3 regions of the Bradyrhizobium sp. YCK136 genome follow, and region 1 is predicted to be linked to each of the others. Evidence: predicted binding sites of a transcription regulator. Region 1 holds the regulator's gene; each other region holds the start of a gene.
What was found. Region 1 encodes PhoB, which activates phosphate uptake and scavenging genes when phosphate is short. Its sites were predicted from a motif close to TGTCATNNANCTGTCAT; they were not measured.
Positions count from the first base shown of each region.

Region 2: phnC (phosphonate ABC transporter ATP-binding protein) is a predicted target of PhoB. The motif match lies at 3,340-3,356, and genes of this name have one in related genera.
Region 3: ugpB (sn-glycerol-3-phosphate ABC transporter substrate-binding protein UgpB) is a predicted target of PhoB. The motif match lies at 3,114-3,130, and genes of this name have one in related genera.

Region 1 covers NZ_CP172424.1:9,279,111-9,284,871, forward strand. The annotation lists gene argF (ornithine carbamoyltransferase) at 1-755, opposite strand, end outside; gene ACFLEY_RS44970 (aspartate aminotransferase family protein) at 755-1,963, opposite strand; gene ACFLEY_RS44975 (GcrA family cell cycle regulator) at 2,418-2,927, shown strand; gene phoB (phosphate regulon transcriptional regulator PhoB) at 3,184-3,891, opposite strand; gene phoU (phosphate signaling complex protein PhoU) at 3,914-4,630, opposite strand; gene pstB (phosphate ABC transporter ATP-binding protein PstB) at 4,642-5,463, opposite strand; gene pstA (phosphate ABC transporter permease PstA) at 5,460-5,761, opposite strand, start outside.
Region 2 covers NZ_CP172424.1:7,873,686-7,879,446, reverse strand. The annotation lists gene ACFLEY_RS38030 (selenium-binding protein SBP56-related protein) at 1-50, shown strand, start outside; gene ACFLEY_RS38025 (hypothetical protein) at 134-724, shown strand; gene ACFLEY_RS38020 (DUF1045 domain-containing protein) at 728-1,426, opposite strand; partial or broken gene ACFLEY_RS38015 (alpha-D-ribose 1-methylphosphonate 5-triphosphate diphosphatase) at 1,445-2,637, opposite strand; gene ACFLEY_RS38010 (chloramphenicol acetyltransferase) at 2,634-3,293, opposite strand; gene phnC (phosphonate ABC transporter ATP-binding protein) at 3,482-4,291, shown strand; gene phnD (phosphonate ABC transporter substrate-binding protein) at 4,356-5,291, shown strand; gene phnE (phosphonate ABC transporter, permease protein PhnE) at 5,367-5,761, shown strand, end outside.
Region 3 covers NZ_CP172424.1:9,694,497-9,700,257, reverse strand. The annotation lists gene ugpE (sn-glycerol-3-phosphate ABC transporter permease UgpE) at 1-812, opposite strand, end outside; gene ugpA (sn-glycerol-3-phosphate ABC transporter permease UgpA) at 812-1,693, opposite strand; gene ugpB (sn-glycerol-3-phosphate ABC transporter substrate-binding protein UgpB) at 1,743-3,059, opposite strand; gene ACFLEY_RS46840 (CaiB/BaiF CoA transferase family protein) at 3,430-4,632, opposite strand; gene ACFLEY_RS46835 (organic hydroperoxide resistance protein) at 4,811-5,236, opposite strand; gene ACFLEY_RS46830 (MarR family winged helix-turn-helix transcriptional regulator) at 5,389-5,761, shown strand, end outside.

The DNA of each region.
Region 1 (5,761 bases):
GACATCAGCTTGGCATTGACCTGGTAGGGCTTGAGCACGTTGTGGCGGTGCTCGCCCTCCTTGTCGCCCATCGACACCCATGTGTCGGTGACGACGCAATCGGCGCCGCGCACGGCGGCTTCCGGATCGGTGCCGAGCATGATCGGCGCGCCTGAAGCCTTGATCCAGTCGCGCATCGCCTTCTTCGGCGCAAGCTCCGGAGGCGTTGCGACATTGAGCTGAAACTTGAAGCGCTCCGCGGCATGCGCCCAGGACGCCAGCACGTTGTTGTCATCGCCGGTCCAGGCCACCGTCCGGCCCTCGATCGGGCCGCGGTGCTCCTGATAGGTCAGAAGGTCGGCCATCACCTGGCAGGGATGCGAGCGCCGCGTCAGGCCGTTGATGACGGGCACGGTCGCGTTGGCCGCAAGCTCGAGCAAGGCGTCGTGGTTGAGGATACGGATCATGATGGCGTCGACATAGCGCGACAGCACGCGCGCGGTGTCGGCGATGGTCTCGCCGCGGCCGAGTTGCATCTCGGCGCCGGTGAGCATGATGGGCTCGCCGCCGAGCTGGCGCATGGCGACGTCGAACGACACCCGCGTACGGGTCGACGGGCGCTCGAAGATCATCGCCAGCGTCTTGCCTTCGAGCGGCCTCACCGGCTGATGCGCCTTCTGCTTCGCCTTCATGGCGGAGGAGGCATCGAGCATGCTCTTGAGCTCCGACAGCGGGAGCTCGTTGATATCGAGGAAGTGCTTCGGCGACTTGCTCATCAGCTTGCCGCCCGCTTGGTCTGACTGGACGAGATCGCGGCGCAGGCGCGTTCGAGCCGCCCGACGCTGTCCTCGATCTCGGCTTCGGTGACGATCAAGGGCGGCAGGAAACGCACGACATTGTCGCCGGCGCCGACCGTGAGCAGCTTCTCGTTACGCAGCGCCGCGACGAGATCGCCTGATGGCACCACGGCCTTGATGCCGATCAGGAGGCCCTCGCCGCGCACCTCGCTGACGACATCGCCATGACGATCGATCACGGAGGCGAGCTTCTGCTTGAGCAGCAGCGACATCTTCTGCACGTGATCGAAGAAGCCAGGCTTCAGCATGACGTCGAGCACGGCGTTCGCCGCCGCGACCGCGAGCGGATTGCCGCCGAAGGTCGAGCCGTGCGAGCCGGGACCCATGCCGGCCGCCGCGTCCGCGGTGGCCAGGATCGCACCGATCGGGAAGCCGCCGCCGAGCGCCTTGGCCAGCGACATCACGTCAGGTGTGACGCCGGTACGCCGATGCGCGAACAGATCGCCGGTGCGGCCCATGCCGGTCTGCACCTCGTCGAAGGCGAGCAGCAGGCCCTTCTCGTCGCAGAGCTGGCGCAATGCCTGGAGGAACGCAGGTGTTGCGGAACGCACGCCGCCCTCGCCCTGAATCGGCTCGATCAGGATGCCGGCGGTCTGCGGACCGATTGCCTTCTTCACGGCCTCGATGTCGCCATGCGGGACCTGGTCGAAGCCATCCATCGGCGGACCAAACCCTTCGAGATATTTTGCAGATCCCGTCGCAGCCAGCGTCGCCAGCGTGCGGCCGTGGAAGGCGCCTTCGAAGGTGATGATGCGGTAACGTTCCGGATGACCCTTGGAGAAGTGATGATGGCGGACCAGCTTGATCACACCTTCCAGCGCCTCGGCGCCGGAATTGCAGAAGAACACGAAGTCCGCGAAGCTTTCATTGCAGAGGCGCGTCGCGAGCTTCTCGCCGTCCGGACTCTGGAACAGGTTCGACATGTGCCAGAGTTTTGTGGCCTGCTCCTGCAGCGCCTTGACCAGCGCGGGATGGGCGTGGCCGAGCGCGTTCACGGCGACGCCGGAGGTAAAATCGAGATAGCGATCGCCATTGGTCGCAATCAGCCAGCAACCTTCGCCGCGCTCGAAACCGAGGTCGGATCTGGCGAAAACGGGAAGCAAATGCGGCGCTGCGCTGTTAGTCATGACGATCACTTGATGTTGCGGACGGCCTGAACACGCTCATGCAGCGCACCATTGACCGGCCCGGAAAACGAAACGTGCCGCCTTTTAAGGGCGGCACGTGACACTATCTTATGCCTGGTGAAACCGGTGTCAATGCCGCCCGAAAGCCTCGCGAAACGCTGAATCCGTAGTCTTGCGGAGCCGAAATTGCGGGGTTTTCGCCACGGAACATGTGGAAGCGAGTCGGCGGACTCTTGCGCGTGAGTCACGCCATATTGTAGCGTTTGGCTTGTCAGATACGACATCTCGTGCAGTGTTTCTGATCCTCTAAGTCCTCATGTACCGGCGTAGACGTTCGGGCGTTATCGGCGCGCCCGGCGAGCCTTAAGGGATTCTGACGGCACGGGTTTTTCGAGGCTTAGGCATTCGCCGCGAGGCGCCAGGATGGCAGCCGCACGGCGAGGGAAAGGGTGCAATGACGGTTTTGACCTGGTCCGACGATCGCGTCGAGCAGTTGAAAAAGCTCTGGGAGGCCGGATTGTCGGCCAGCCAGATCGCAGCCGAGCTCGGGAACGTGACCCGCAATGCCGTGATCGGCAAGGTACACAGGCTCGGCCTATCCGGCCGCGCCAAGAGCCCCTCATCGGCGGCTCCGCGGCCGCGCAAGGCGCGCCCCGCGCAGCACATGATGCGGGTGAGCCGCCCCATTGCGCGCGGCAACACCGCGCTGGCGCAGGCCTTCGAGGTCGAGGTGGAGGCCGAACCGGTCACCTACGACAACGTGGTGCCGATGAGCCAGCGGCTGTCGCTGCTGGAGCTGAACGAGGCGACCTGCCACTGGCCGGTCGGCGATCCCTCGAGCCCGGATTTCTTCTTCTGCGGCGGCAGGGCGCTGTCGGGCCTGCCCTACTGCGCGCAGCACTCGCGCGTGGCATATCAGCCCGCCGCGGATCGCCGGCGCGCACCGGCGAAGCCCTCGCGGTGAGTTTGTTCTGAAATCGAGTGACGGCCGTCACGCGTTGACGGCCCAACAAACTCGATGTCGTCCCGGACAAGCGCGCCTGAAGCGCGCGCAGATCCGGGACCCATAACCACCGCAAGATGTGGCTACGGGGACTCGGAGTTACCTTCTTCGCGCGACAACCACGCCCTGTGATTATGGGTCCCGGATCTGCGCTTACGCTTGTCCGAGACGACACTGAGAGTGTGGCTGTAGCCCGCTAAACCAACGCCTGCAAACCCTACGTCTGCTCCGCCTTCGCAAAGCGATCATCCAGCGCGTAGCCGGCGCCGCGGACGGTGCGGATGGGATCCTGCTCGCGGCCGAGATTGAGCAGCTTGCGCAGGCGGCCGATGTGGACGTCGACGGTGCGCTCGTCGATGTAGATGTCGCGGCCCCAGACGCTGTCGAGCAGCTGCTCGCGCGAGAACACGCGGCCGGGATGCTCCAGGAAGAACTCCAAGAGGCGATATTCGGTCGGGCCGAGGTCGATCGGCCGGCCCGAGCGCGCGACGCGGCGCTTGTCGCGATCGAGCTCGATGTCGCCATAGGCCAGCACCGTGGCGAGCCGCTCCGGGCTTGCGCGCCGCAGCAGGCCCTTCACGCGCGCCAGGAGCTCCGGCACCGAGAACGGCTTGACGATGTAGTCGTCGGCGCCGGTCGCAAGACCCCGCACCCGCTCGCTCTCCTCGCCGCGCGCGGTGAGCATGATGATCGGGAGCTGCTTGGTCTCGGGCCGGGTCCGCAGCCGGCGGCACAGCTCGATGCCCGACAGGCCCGGCAGCATCCAGTCGAGTACGATCAGATCGGGGATGTGTTCCTTGAGGCGGGTGTCGGCGTCGTCGCCGCGCATCACCGTCTCCACATCATAGCCGTCGCCTTCGAGGTTGTAGCGGAGAAGCTCGGTGAGAGCTTCCTCGTCCTCAACCACCATAATGCGTGCGCCCATGGTGTCGTCGCTCCTTAAGTCTTCAGGTATTCGGGACCGTCGTGGCGAAGGTCGTCATGTCGCCCTTCGGTCGCTTGTCGGTGATCGCCTGGCCCTCGATCATGTAGAACACGGTCTCGGCGATGTTGGTGGCGTGGTCGCCGATCCGCTCGATGTTCTTTGCGCAGAACATCAGATGGATGCAGAACGAGATGTTGCGCGGATCCTCCATCATGTAGGTGAGGAGCTCGCGGAACAGCGAGGTGCAGATGGCGTCGACTTCCTCATCGCCCTTCCACACCGCCATCGCCGCCGGCAGATCATGCGCGGCATAGGCGTCCAGCACCGACTTGACCTGCTGCTGCACGAGGTCGGTCATGTGCTCGAGGCCGCGGAACAGCTTGAGCGGATGAAAATCCGTCTCCAGCGCCGCGACGCGCTTGCCCATGTTCTTGGCGAGGTCGCCGATGCGCTCGAGATCGGTCGCAACGCGCATGGCGCCGACGATCTCGCGCAGATCGACCGCCATCGGCTGGCGGCGGGCGATGGTGAGCACGGCGCGCTCCTCGATGCGCTTCTGCAGCGCGTCGAGCTCGGTGTCGGTGGCGACGACGCGCTGGCCGAGCGCGACGTCTCGGCGGATCAGCGCGTCGACGGAATCGACGATCATGCGCTCGGCGATCCCGCCCATCTCGGCGACGAGCCGGGTGAGCTCCTGGAGGTCGGTGTCGAAGGCCTTTGCGGTATGTTCAGAACCCATGTCCCGTCTCCTCAGCCGAACCGGCCGGTGATGTAATCCTGCGTGCGCCGGTCGCTCGGCGACGTGAAGATCTTGCTGGTGTCGTCGAACTCGATCAGCTCGCCGAGATACATGAACGCGGTCTTGTCGGAGACGCGCGCCGCCTGCTGCATGTTGTGGGTGACGATCGCGATCGTGTAGTTCTCGGACAGTTCCTGAATCAGCTCCTCGACCTTGGCGGTCGAGATCGGGTCGAGCGCCGAGCAGGGCTCGTCGAACAGGATCACCTCGGGCCGCACCGCGACGGTGCGGGCGATGCAGAGGCGCTGCTGCTGGCCGCCGGAGAGCGACAGGCCGGAGGCGTTGAGCTTGTCCTTGACCTCGTTCCAAAGCGCGCCGCCGCGCAGCGCCTTCTCGACGCGGTCGTCCATCTCGGACTTCGAGATCTTCTCGTAGAGGCGGATGCCGAAGGCGATGTTCTCGTAGATCGTCATCGGGAACGGCGTCGGCTTCTGGAACACCATGCCGACGCGGGCGCGCAGCAGGTTGAGGTCGAGCTTGCCGTCGAGGATGTTGGTCTGGTCGAGCATGAGCTGGCCGGTGGCGCGCTGCCCCGGATAGAGGTCGTACATCCGGTTGAAGATGCGCAGCAGGGTCGACTTGCCGCAGCCGGACGGGCCGATGAACGCGGTGACGCGGTTGGTGCCGAGCGTCAGGTTGATGTTCTTCAGCGCGTGGTGCTCGCCGTAATAGAAGTTGAGGTTGCGCACCGTCACCTTGGCCGGCGCTTCCGGCAGCAGCGGCGCCTGGGGCAGCCCACCGGCCGCGCTCATCGATACGGAAAGCTCACTCATTTTGCGGTCCTCTCGGCGCCAAGGATGCGCGCGCCAATATTCAGGGCAAGCACGGTAATCGTGATCAGCAGCGCGCCGCTCCAGGCGAGCTGCTTCCAATAGGCGTAGGGGCTCTGGACGAAGTTGTTGATGGTGACCGGCAGGTTCGCCATCGTCTTGTTCAGGCCAAGGCTGAAGAACTGGTTCGACAGCGCGGTGAAGAGCAGCGGCGCGGTCTCGCCGGCGACGCGGGCGGTGGCTAGCAACACGCCGGTGATGAGGCCGGAGCGGGCGGCACGATAGGCGATCCGCTTGATCA
Region 2 (5,761 bases), 1.4 Mb from region 1:
TCGAGGGCGGCGATTGTTCGACGGATTCCTTTTGCTACCCGTCGGTCTAGATGGGGCGCACGCGAGCCCGGCGCTTGGCTGGCTTTGGCTCGCTCTTGTTGCGAGCGGTCTCTACCACGGGGTCAACCCGGGAATGGGATGGCCGCTCGCTGTTTCGGCCGGGCTCATGGACAAGAGCCCACGCGCGCTGTTCCGCGCGTTGTGGGCCCTGGCGGCCGGACATCTCCTGGCAACATTTCTCGTGCTGCTGCCATTCGCGTTCCTGCTCGTGCTGGCCGAGTGGCAGCGTTCGATCCAGATCAGTGCGAGCCTTCTCGTCATCGGCTTCGGTGTCTATCGGCTGATCGAGCACCGCCATCCCCGCGCGCTGGCACGAATTCCGCCAACGCAATTGGCGCTCTGGTCATTCGCCGTTGCCATTGCCCACGGCGCGGCCTTGATGCTCGTGCCGATCTATCTCGGGCTCTGCCAGGCCCTCGAGCTCGATGCCGGCCATGAGGCGGGCGCGCTGATGAAGGCAAGTCTCGGGATGGCGGTGCTGGTGTCCCTGGTGCACGTTGCCGCCATGGTCAGCGCCGGCGGATCTCTGGCGTGGCTGGTCTACCGCTATCTGGGATTGAGGTTCGTCTCGCGCAGCTGGTTCAATCTGGATGCAGTCTGGGCGACCAGCCTCGTTCTGGTTGGCGCGGTGGCGCTCGCCTTCAATCTTGCGAGCTGGCGCTGAGGTCTACCGCGCCAAAGCCCACTCGCCGATGATGCGGAAGCGCGCCTTGGTCTCGTCCTGCCTGAACAGGGCGAGGCGGTCGATCGCCAGCGTGCCCAGACGAAGCGACGCGAACCGCGTCCGCAACATCTCCAGGATCGGTCCGCGGCGCTCTGCATCCAGCCGCCCAGTCAGGGTCATGTGGAAGCGAAATTCTTCCATGACGTAGGGGTAACCCCAGCGGTCGAGATACTCGCGCTGCCGCTCGCTCAGCTTCTCCGGCCTGCGCCGCGCGCGGTCCTCCGCGGTGAGGGCGGCGCGGAAGGAATCGAACTCACGGGCGCAATCGGCGGCGAGCTGCTGGAGCGCATCGACCGGCTCGGCCGGGATGACGGCAATGAAGCCGCTGATGGTGTCGACGATCGGGCGGATGGCCGGGACCGGCCGCGCCGTTTCGGCGAATGTCGCGCAGGCCGCCATAAGCTCCGCCTCGGTGCTGCCGGGCGTCAGCGCCATCGGCGCCTTCAGCGTGGCATGGAAGCCGTATTTGCGGGGATCGGCGGAGACGTCACGCCAGTCCGGTGCAACGTGCAGCGCCTCGGGCGGAAACGGCACCTCGTCGCCGGTGTAGGCATCGTAGCCGAGCAGCTTGGCGCCGAAGCGGGTCAGCGCGCTGTCGGCGCCGGCGGCAAAATAGATCGCGTAGCGGGGAAAACCTGTCATCGCCTCAGCATAGCCAATTTATGCCGCGACGACAGCCTCGCGCGGCGCCGCCGCCGCGCTGAGCAGTCGCGTCGCATCGGTGAGATGCACGAGCTTTCCGCCTGATATCACCGCGACGAGCCGCGGCCGCAGCGGCACGGTGTCGTCGACCAGCAGGATGTCGGCGCGGCGTCCTTCGGCGAGGATGCCGCGGTCGGCAAGGCCGGTCGCGCGCGCAGGCCCCGCGGAGACCAGGCTCCAGGCCTCCGTCAGCGGCAGCACGCCATCGGCGGCGAGGCGGAACGCGGCGAGCAGTTGCGCGGGATAGTAATAGTCCGACGCCAGCACCGAGCAGAGCCCCTTTGCGATCATGTCGGATGCCCGGGTCCAGCCGGTGTGGCTGCCGCCGCGCACGACGTTCGGCGCGCCGTAGACGATGGCATCGCCGTGGCTCGCTGCCGCCCGCGCCGTCTCCTCGTTGATCGGAAACTCGGCGATGTCAGCGCCGAGCTCGCGAGACTCCCGGCGCATCGCGGGTGTCGCATCGTCATGCGAGAGCATCCGCACGTCTGCCGCGCGGGCAGAAGCAGCGAGCCGCGACACGGAGGCCGGCACGTCGGCGGGCGCGAGATCACGCGGTCGACCAGCCCGTCAAAATCCTCGCTGGACAAGCCAGTGCGCTCCACCATGCGGTTGCGCTTGCGCGGCTTGGCCATGTCGGCGACGGTGCCGTCCATGTGGTCGTTGAAGGCAAACAGGTCGACGCGGCCCTCGGCGAGCCACTGGCTGATCTCGGCCTCGGCATCGAGATTGTAGGTCTCGTGCCGCAGATGGAAGCGGGTGTCGGCAGCGAATTGCGGACGCTGCCGCTCGATCGCCTCCATCAGGCCGCGCGCATTGTCGGCGCTGCGCAGGCCCGGTTCCCACGAGCAGGTCGTGGCGTGAAACACCGTGGTGATGCCGTTGCTGATCGCCTGGCGGTCGCTGTCCGCGAGCGCGACGTCGATCGGGAAGTCCACGCCGGCGCGCGGCATCATCTGCCGCTCGAAGGCATCGCCATGCAGATCGACGATTCCCGGCAACACCAGCAGATTGCGCGCATCGATCGCGAGCCGAGCCCGGCCACGGGCGGCATCGACCCGTGCGATGTCCGTTCCGGCCACGCTGAGTGACGTCTCGACCAACTCGGTGCCGATCAGGGCCCGGCCGCCCTCAAGGAAAATGTCTGTCACGCGACCGCGCTTCGTTTGCTGGCAGGGGAGTGTGCCCGTGCTTCATACGTGGAGAGAAAATCTTCAATCCCGAGCCTGCGGAAATCGGGCAGGGCTTCACGCAATTTGTCGTGATCCCAGTCCCACCAGGCGAGCCGCGCAAGCCGTCCGGCGATCTCTTCCGAGAAGCGCCGCCTTACGATCCGCGCGGGATTGCCGGCGACGATGGTGTAGGCGGGCACGTCCTTGGTGACGATGGCGCCGGCCGCGATCACCGCGCCGGCGCCGATGTTACGGCCGGGCAGCACGATCGCGCCATGGCCGATCCAGACGTCGTGGCCGATATGGACGTGATGCTGGCGCCGCCAGTCGAAGAACTCCGTGTCGTCGCTCTCGCCGGGGAAGTAGGCGCTGGAACGATAGGTGAAGTGCGCCTGCGTCGCGCGATGCATCGGATGATTGCCGGGGTTGATACGCGTCATCGCCGCGATCGAGCAGAATTTCCCGATCGTGGTGTAGGTGATCTGTGAATCGTTCACGACATAGGAGTAATCGCCCATCGTCACGTCATGCAGGATCGTGCGCGCGCCGACCTCGGTATAGGCGCCGAGCCGGGTCTCGTGCAGCTTGGCCGAGGGATCGATGGTCGGTTGGAATGAAAGGGCTTTGCCGGCCATGTCGTATCCGAAGCGTGAGGGCGGGCGTTCCTCTTCGAGCGGCTCGATGACAATGTCATGACGCAGCGATGACAGGGGATGAGGTGTGTTGGATCGCCGCACCGCAACGTGCATGTCACAAACGTGCATGTCACACAAGTGTCAAGCGTCGGCGTTAGCGGTGGGTCCCAGCTACTCTGGAGCCCTGCATGCTGGTGGTTGAAGGTCTGACGTGCCGCTTTGGCGCAAAAGCCGCGGTGGACGACGCTTCGTTTCAAATTTCCCCCGGCGGATTCGTCGGTGTGATCGGACGATCCGGCGCCGGCAAGTCCACGCTGCTGCGGACCATCAACCGCCTGGTGACGCCGACGCAGGGCCGCATCCTGTTCGACGGCACCGACGTCACAGCGCTGCGCGGCAAGGAGCTGCGGCAGTGGCGGGCGCGCTCGGCGATGATCTTCCAGCAGTTCAACCTCGTCGGCCGGCTCGATGTTCTCACCAACGTCCTGATGGGGCGCCTCGCGACGATGCCGGCCTGGCGCTCGCTGTCGCAGACCTGGCCCGAACACGACAAGGCGCTGGCAATGTCCGCGCTCGAACAGTTCGATATCGCCGCGCTCGCCGCGCAGCGCGCCGACCAGCTCTCCGGTGGCCAGCAGCAGCGCGTCGCGATCGCCCGCGCGCTGGTGCAGCAGCCCGACATCATTCTCGCCGACGAGCCGATCGCTTCGCTCGACCCGCGCAACACCAAGATCGTGATGGATGCGCTGCTGCGCATCAACAAGCATTTCGGCATCACCGTGCTCTGCAACCTGCATTCGCTCGACTTGGCGCGCAGCTATTGCGACCGCCTGATCGGCATGGCGCAGGGCCGTGTCGTGTTCGACGGCGCACCGTCTGCGCTGACCGATCACGTCGCGCGCGAGCTCTACGATCTCGAAGCCACCGACGTCATGGGCGGCTCGCCCGTGCCGGCGCCCGAGGGCATTCCGGCGCTTGGAACGGCGGCCGCCGCCTGAGCCGCATCGCTTCTGTCGTTGCCAGTTTTTGCGTCAACCGACCCCAACCGATGAAGAGGGTATCATGATCACTCGCAGATTAGTTCTTGCCGGCGCCGCCGCGCTCGCATTCACGACCTCGGCCTCCGCCGACGACTGGAAAGCCAAATATCCCGAGCTGACCTTCGCGGTCATTCCGGCGGAAAACGCCTCGGGCGTGACCGAGCGCTGGGCGCCGTTCATGAGCTATCTCTCCAAGGAATTGGGCGTGAAGGTCACGCTGCGCATCGCCAATGACTACGCCGCCGTCATCGAAGGCCAGCGCGCCGGCAACATCCATATCGCCAGCTACGGCTCGGCCTCGTTCGCCCGCGCCCGCCTGACCGGCGTCAAGACCGACGCCTTTGCCAACGATATCAACGCCGACGGCTCGACCGGCTACTATTCGGTGTTCTTCGTCAAGGCGAGCAGCCCCTACAAGAGCATCGACCAGCTCAAGGGCAAGAACCTCGGCCTCGTCGACCCGAACTCGACGTCCGGCAACAACGTGCCGCGCTTCGAGCTCGACAAGATGGGAATCGCGGACGCCGACACCTATTTCAGCAAGGTCGTCTTCACCGGCAGCCATGAGAACGCGATCCTGGCGCTGGCGCAGGGCACGGTCGATGTCGCGGCCAACCAGTGGACCAGCGACGACGATTTGACGCTGGCGCAGATGCTGACCAAGGGCATGCTGAAGAATGCCGACGGCTCGCCGATGAAGAAGGACGATTTCCGCATCATCCACAAGTCGGCGCCGATCATCAACGGCCCCTATGCCTACAACTCCGACCTGCCGGAAGAGGCGAAGGCGGCGATCGCGAAGGCGTTCTTCGACGCGCCGGCCAAGGACAAGGCGGCCTTCGATCGCCTCCAGGACGGCCAGAAGAAGGGTTTTCATCCCGCCACCACCAAGGATTGGGACGGCACGATCGAGCTGATCAAGTTCGTCGATGCACTGCGTAAGAAGAAGGCGTCCTGAGTTTCGGGACGAGCTACTCGAGCCGGGTCGATGGACCCGGCTCTTTCTCTTTGATCGGCCACCTTTCCTGAACAGATGACCCTCGCGGTTTCGATCCTGCCCGAGCAGCAACTGGCTGCGCTGAACACCGCTTACAATCAGGCGGTCGCGCGCAGGCGGCTCCGTCTCTTGCTCGGAGTTGTGGTGTTTGCCGCCGCGCTGCTGCTCGCCGCGATCGGCGCCGAAGTGAACCTGCGCACCTTCTTCACCTATCTCGGCAACTTCGTCAGCTATTTCGATCGCATCCTCACGCTCGACAACGGCCAGCGGGTCTGGACCGATGTCGGCGAGTGGCTTTGGGGCTGGCGCAAATGGTTGAAGATGCTGGGTGAGACGCTGCTGATCAGCTATGTCGGCACACTGACCGGCGCGACCCTCGCCTTTGTCCTGAACTTCTTCGCGGCGGAAAACACCTCGCCCGCGCCCTGGCT
Region 3 (5,761 bases), 420 kb from region 1:
CTCTGCATGGCGACGACGACGAACACCGGCGGCAGCATGGCCAGCACGGCGGTCGCCATCACGATCGGCCATTCGGTCAGCGCGTCGGTGGTGGTGATCATCTTGCGGATGCCGACCTGGATGGTCTGCATGTCGTCGCGGGTGGTGATGAGCAGCGGCCAGAGATATTGATTCCAGCCGAGGATGAACAGGATCACGAACAGCGCCGCCATGTTGGTGCGCGACAGCGGCAGCAGCGTGTCCCAGAAGAAGCGCAAGGGACCGGCGCCGTCGATGCGCGAGGCCTCCAGCAATTCGTCCGGCACGGTCATGAAGAACTGGCGGAACAGCAGCGTCGCGGTGGCGGACGCGATTAGCGGCAGCGACAGGCCCGCATAGCTGTCGAGCATGTGCAAATCGGCAACGATCTTGTAGGTCGGATAGATGCGGACCTCGACCGGCAGCATCAGGGTGATGAAGATGATCCAGAAGATCGGCATCCGGAACGGAAAGCGGAAATACACGATCGCATAGGCCGAGATGATCGAGATCGCGATCTTGCCGATCGCGATCGCCAGCGCCATCACCAGCGAATTGAGCATCATGTTGCCGACGGGCTCGCGGGTCGAGCCGCTCGTGCCGACGAAGATGGTCTGGTAGTAGACCTCGAAGAAGTGCCCGCCCGGCAGCAGCGACATCTGCCCGTTCGCGATCAGTGCGTTGTCTTGGGTCGAGGCGACGATCGCGATGTAGACCGGGAATGCGACGATCGCGATCCCGATCCAGAGAATGAAATGGGCGACGTAGCGCCTGATGCCCTCGTCCTCGACCATCAGTAGGTCACCTTGCGTTCGACGAAGCGGAACTGGATTCCCGTCAGCACGATGACCATGACCATCAGGATCACCGATTGCGCCGCCGAGCTGCCGAGATTGCCGCCGAGCAGGCCGTCGGAATAGACCTTGTAGACCAGCGTGACCGTCGATGTTCCGGGCCCGCCGCGGGTCATGGTGTCGATGATGCCGAAGGTGTCGAAGAAGGCGTAGACGATGTTGACGACCAGCAGGAAGAAGATCGTGGGCGACAGCAGCGGGAAGGTCACGGTCCAGAACCGCCGCATCGGCCGCGCGCCGTCAATCGCGGCGGCCTCGAACACGCTTTTCGGGATGGCTTGCAGGCCGGCGAGGAAGAACAGGAAATTATAGGAGATCTGCTTCCAGGCGGCGGCGAGGATGATCAGCGCTGCGGCCTGGTTGCCGTCGAGCAGCGGATTCCAGTCGACGCCCAGGCCGCGCAGATAGCGCGACAGCACGCCGAGCGAGGGATGCAGCATGAAGATCCAAAGCACGCCGACCACGGGCGGCGCGACCGCATAGGGCCAGATCAGGAGCGTGCGGTAGAGCATCGAGCCGCCCAGCGGCTTGTCGGCCATCACGGCGAGCAGCAGCGCAAAGGACAGCGACGAGACGGCGATCGCGAACGAGAAGAAGAACGTCCGGACGATCGCCTCGAAATAGGCGGGATCCCTGAACAGCTCGATGTAATTGTCGAACCAGACAAAGGTGCTCGACAGGCCAAAGGCATCCTGGAGCAGGAAGGACTGGATCACCGCCTGCAGGGCCGGCCAGTAGAAGAAAATCAGGACGATCGCGAGCTGCGGCGCAACCAGCGCGTAAGGCAATAGCTTTGATTGGAAAATGGCTTGCTTTTGCATGATGTCAGCAGAAGCGGCAGGCCGGGTCGCGGCCTGCCGCTTCGATGCCTCACTTCACAGCGGTCTTTTCGAACTGCCGCAGCATCGTGTTGCCGCGTTCGACAGCGGCGTCGAGCGCCTGCTTGGCGGTCTTCTTGCCGGCCAGCGCCTGCTCGATCTCTTCCGACCAGACGTCACGCAGCTGCACCATGTTGCCGAGGCGCAGACCGCGCGAGTTCTCGGTCGGCTCCTTGTTGGTCAGCTCGAGCAGCGGGGTCTCGAGATAGGGCTGGTCCTTGTAGAAGCCCTCGGCCTTGGCCTTCTCATAGGCCGCCTTGGTGATCGGCAGATAGCCGGAGGCCTTGTGGATGTAGACCTGGCGATCGGTGTCGGAGAGGAACGTCAGGAATTTTGCGACGCCCTTGTATTCCTCGGTCGACTTGCCGCCCATGACCCAGAGCGAAGCGCCGCCGATGATCGAGTTCTGCGGCGCGCCCTTGACGTCGGGATAATAGGGCATCGGCACGGCGTTGAAGTTGAACTTGGCCTGTGCCTTGACGTTGCCGAAGAAGGCCGACGACGTCAGGTAGATCGCGCACTCACCCGAGGTGAAGCGGCCTTCGCCGGTGTTGGTGCGGCCGGCGTAGTCGTAGGTCTTGTCCTTCTGAAGTTCGACCAGCTTCTCGAGATGCTTGACCTGGAGCGGGCCGTTGAACTCGAGCTTGGTGTCGAAGCCGTCGAGGCCGTTCGCCTTGGTCGAGAGCGGCACGTTGTGCCAGGCGGAGAGCTGCTCGAGGTTGACCCAGGTGATCCATGAGCCGGAGAAGCCGCAGGTCGGATGACCGTTGTCGTGCAGCTTCTTGGCGACCTCGAACACTTCGGGCCAGGTCTTCGGGATCTCGGCGTTGACCTTCTTGAACTCGTCGAGGTTGACCCACATCACGGTCGAGGACGAGTTGAAGGGGAACGACAGCATCTCGCCCTTCGACGTGGAGTAGTAGCCGGTGATGGCGGGCAGATAGATCTTGGGATCGAACTTCTCGCCGGCGTCGGCCATCAGCTTGTAGACGGGCTTCACGGCGCCGGTCGCGGCCATCATGGTCGCGGTGCCGACTTCGAACACCTGCATGATGTGCGGCGCGTTGCCGGCACGGAACGCGGCGATGCCCGCGTTCATCGTGTCGGGATAGTTGCCCTTGTAGGTCGGGATGACCTTGTAGTCGCTCTGCGACGCGTTGAAGTCGGTGGCAAGCTTGACGATGACGTCGTTGTTGGCGCCGGTCATCGCGTGCCACCACTGGATTTCGGTCACGGCCAGGGCCGGCGAGGCCGACATGCCGACCGTGATTGCAAATGCGGCAGCCGCCCCAAAGTGTCGAAGTGCCATCAAGAAAACCTCCCTTGGCCGTCAATAAAGAAGCGCTTGCGCTAGCAGCGCCATATGACGTTCACATGACTGTGTAAGCGGCCGAAACGAAAGCGGCAAGCGCTGGAAAAGGGAAGTCGTCAAATAGGCGAATGCGACGCGGACAGCGTCGTCCGTTCGCGCTGCACACGCGTGGGTCGCGCCGCAGTGCGGCATTGCTCGTGTGAGGTCGACGATCAGGCCGCGGGCTCCAAAACCTCTCCCGCTTGCGGGAGAGGTCGCGCCGAAGGCGCGGGTGAGGGCTCTCTCCTCTGGGGGATTGTCCCATTGCAGAGACACCCTCTCCCCAACCCTCTCCCGCAGGCGGGAGAGGGAGCGCAGCATCGTTGCCCTAGCGCTTGCGCTCGGGGCCGCAGACCGTGCCCTTCTCGACCATCGCGTCGATCTCGGCCTTGGAATATCCGAACTCGCCCAGCACCTCCGCCGAGTGCTGGCTGAATTTCGGCGGCAGCCGGCGCAGGCTCGGCTTGCTGCGATCGAGCCGGATCGGCGAGGCGACGCCCTTGTACCAGTCCTTCTCGATAATATCGCCGCGGTAGATCGTGTGCGGGTTCGTCAACGCCTGGTCGATCTTCTGCACCGGACCTGCGGGGAGGCCCGCCGCGAGCAGGCGATTGCAGAGCGGCTCGGCCTCGTGCTGGCTGAACACCGCGGCAAGCTCGGCGCGCAGCGCCTCGCGATTGGCGATGCGGTCCTTGTTGCGGGCAAAGCGCGGATCGGTGCCGAGCTCGGGCTTGCCGATCTCCTTGGCGAGCTTGCGGAAGGTGCCGTCATTGCCGACGCCGATGAAGATGTTGTCGGTCTTCGTCGGGAAGATCGCATAAGGCACGAGATTCGGATGCTCGTTGCCGGTGAGGCCCGGCGGCTTGCCATGCATGAAATAGTTCGCGGTGTGCGGATGCATGATGGCAAGGCCGGTCTCGTACAGCGTGGTCTCCAGGAACTGGCCCTTGCCCGAGCGCTGCCGCTCCGACAGCGCCATCAGGATGCCGATCGCTGCATAGAGCCCGGTGGTGATGTCGACCAGCGGCACGCCGATCCGCATCGGCCCGCTCTCGGGCGAACCGGTCGCCGCGATCATGCCGGTCATGGCCTGGATGATGGCGTCATAGCCGGGATTGCCGCCGCGCGGGCCGTCGGCGCCGAAGCCGCAGATCCGGCAATGCACGAGGCGCGGGAATTTCTCGCGCAGCACCTCGTTGCCGATGCCCCATTTCTCCAGCGTGCCCGGCTCGAAATTCTCGATCAGGACGTCGGCCGTCTCCAGCATCTTGAGCAGCACGACGCGGCCGCCCTCGGAGGCGAGGTCGAGGCCGATCGAGCGCTTGTTGCGGTTGATGCCGATGAAATAGGCCGCGTCCTCGTCGTGGAAGGGAGGACCCCAGTCGCGCACCTCGTCGCCGGCGGGCGGCTCGACCTTGATCACGTCGGCACCATGGTCGGCGAGGATCTGGGTGCAGTAGGGACCGCCGAGCACGCGCGTGAGATCGATGACGCGCAGTCCGCTCATTGCACCCATAACGGCTTCAGTCATGCCTTCGCTTCCCCTGTGTCGATCGTTGGATCACAGGCCTAGCGAGGTTTATTTGCGCCAGCAATGGCGCCGGGCGTGGAGCCGTATGCGCCGCGGCGCGGCCATCCCGCGAGGTGGCAAATTCAAACGGAAGCGGCCGGCCCGAGGGGGATCCCGGGCCAGCCAATCCGCCGTTTGATCAGACGACCGTCAGGCGAACGTCGACATTGCCGCGCGTGGCATTGGAATAGGGGCACACCTGGTGCGCCTTCGCGACCAGCGCCTCGGCTTCGGCACGGGCGAGGCCCGGCAGCGAGACGGCGAGGTCGATGTCGAGGCCGAAGCCGCCTTCGGAGCGCGGGCCGATCCCGACGGTCGAGGTGACGGCGGCGTCGGCGGGAACCTTGGGGCCGCCCTGCGAGGCCACGAACTTCATCGCGCCGATGAAGCAGGCGGCGTAGCCGGCCGCAAACAGCTGCTCGGGATTGTTGCCGGCGCCGCCGCCGCCGCCGAGCTCCTTCGGCGTGGTGAGCTTGACGTCGAGCGCGCCGTCGAGGGTCGCAGCATGGCCGTCGCGGCCGCCGGTGGCTTTTGCACTGGTCTTGTAAAGGACGTTCACGGACATTTTCGTCTCCCTGGGTTTCGGTGGGGTGCGATGTCTATCGCAGACAATTAGATTGTGCGCAATTGAAATTGCGACGTCTCACATTTAATTGTTCGCAATTGAATGTACGGCGGCGCGGCCCCACAATGCGGACAAACCTCGTGAGATTCTCCATGGCTCGGAAACTATCGGCAGCGGACGCGCCGCTGCGGCTCGACAACCAGATCTGCTTCGCGGTCTATTCGGCCGCGCACGCTTTCAATCGCGTCTACAAGCCGCTGCTCGACCGCCTCGGCCTGACCTATCCGCAATATCTGGTGATGCTGGTGCTGTGGGAGCGCGACGACGTGCCGGTCAAGGACATCGGGGAGAGGCTGTTTCTGGATTCGGGCACGCTGACGCCGCTGCTGAAGCGCCTCGAGGCCGCCCACCTCGTCAAGCGCACCCGCTCGAGCGAGGACGAGCGCCAGGTGCTGATCGCGCTGACGCCGCAGGGCCACGCGCTGAAAGACAAGGCGCGCGCCGTGCCGCAGTCGATCCTGGCGG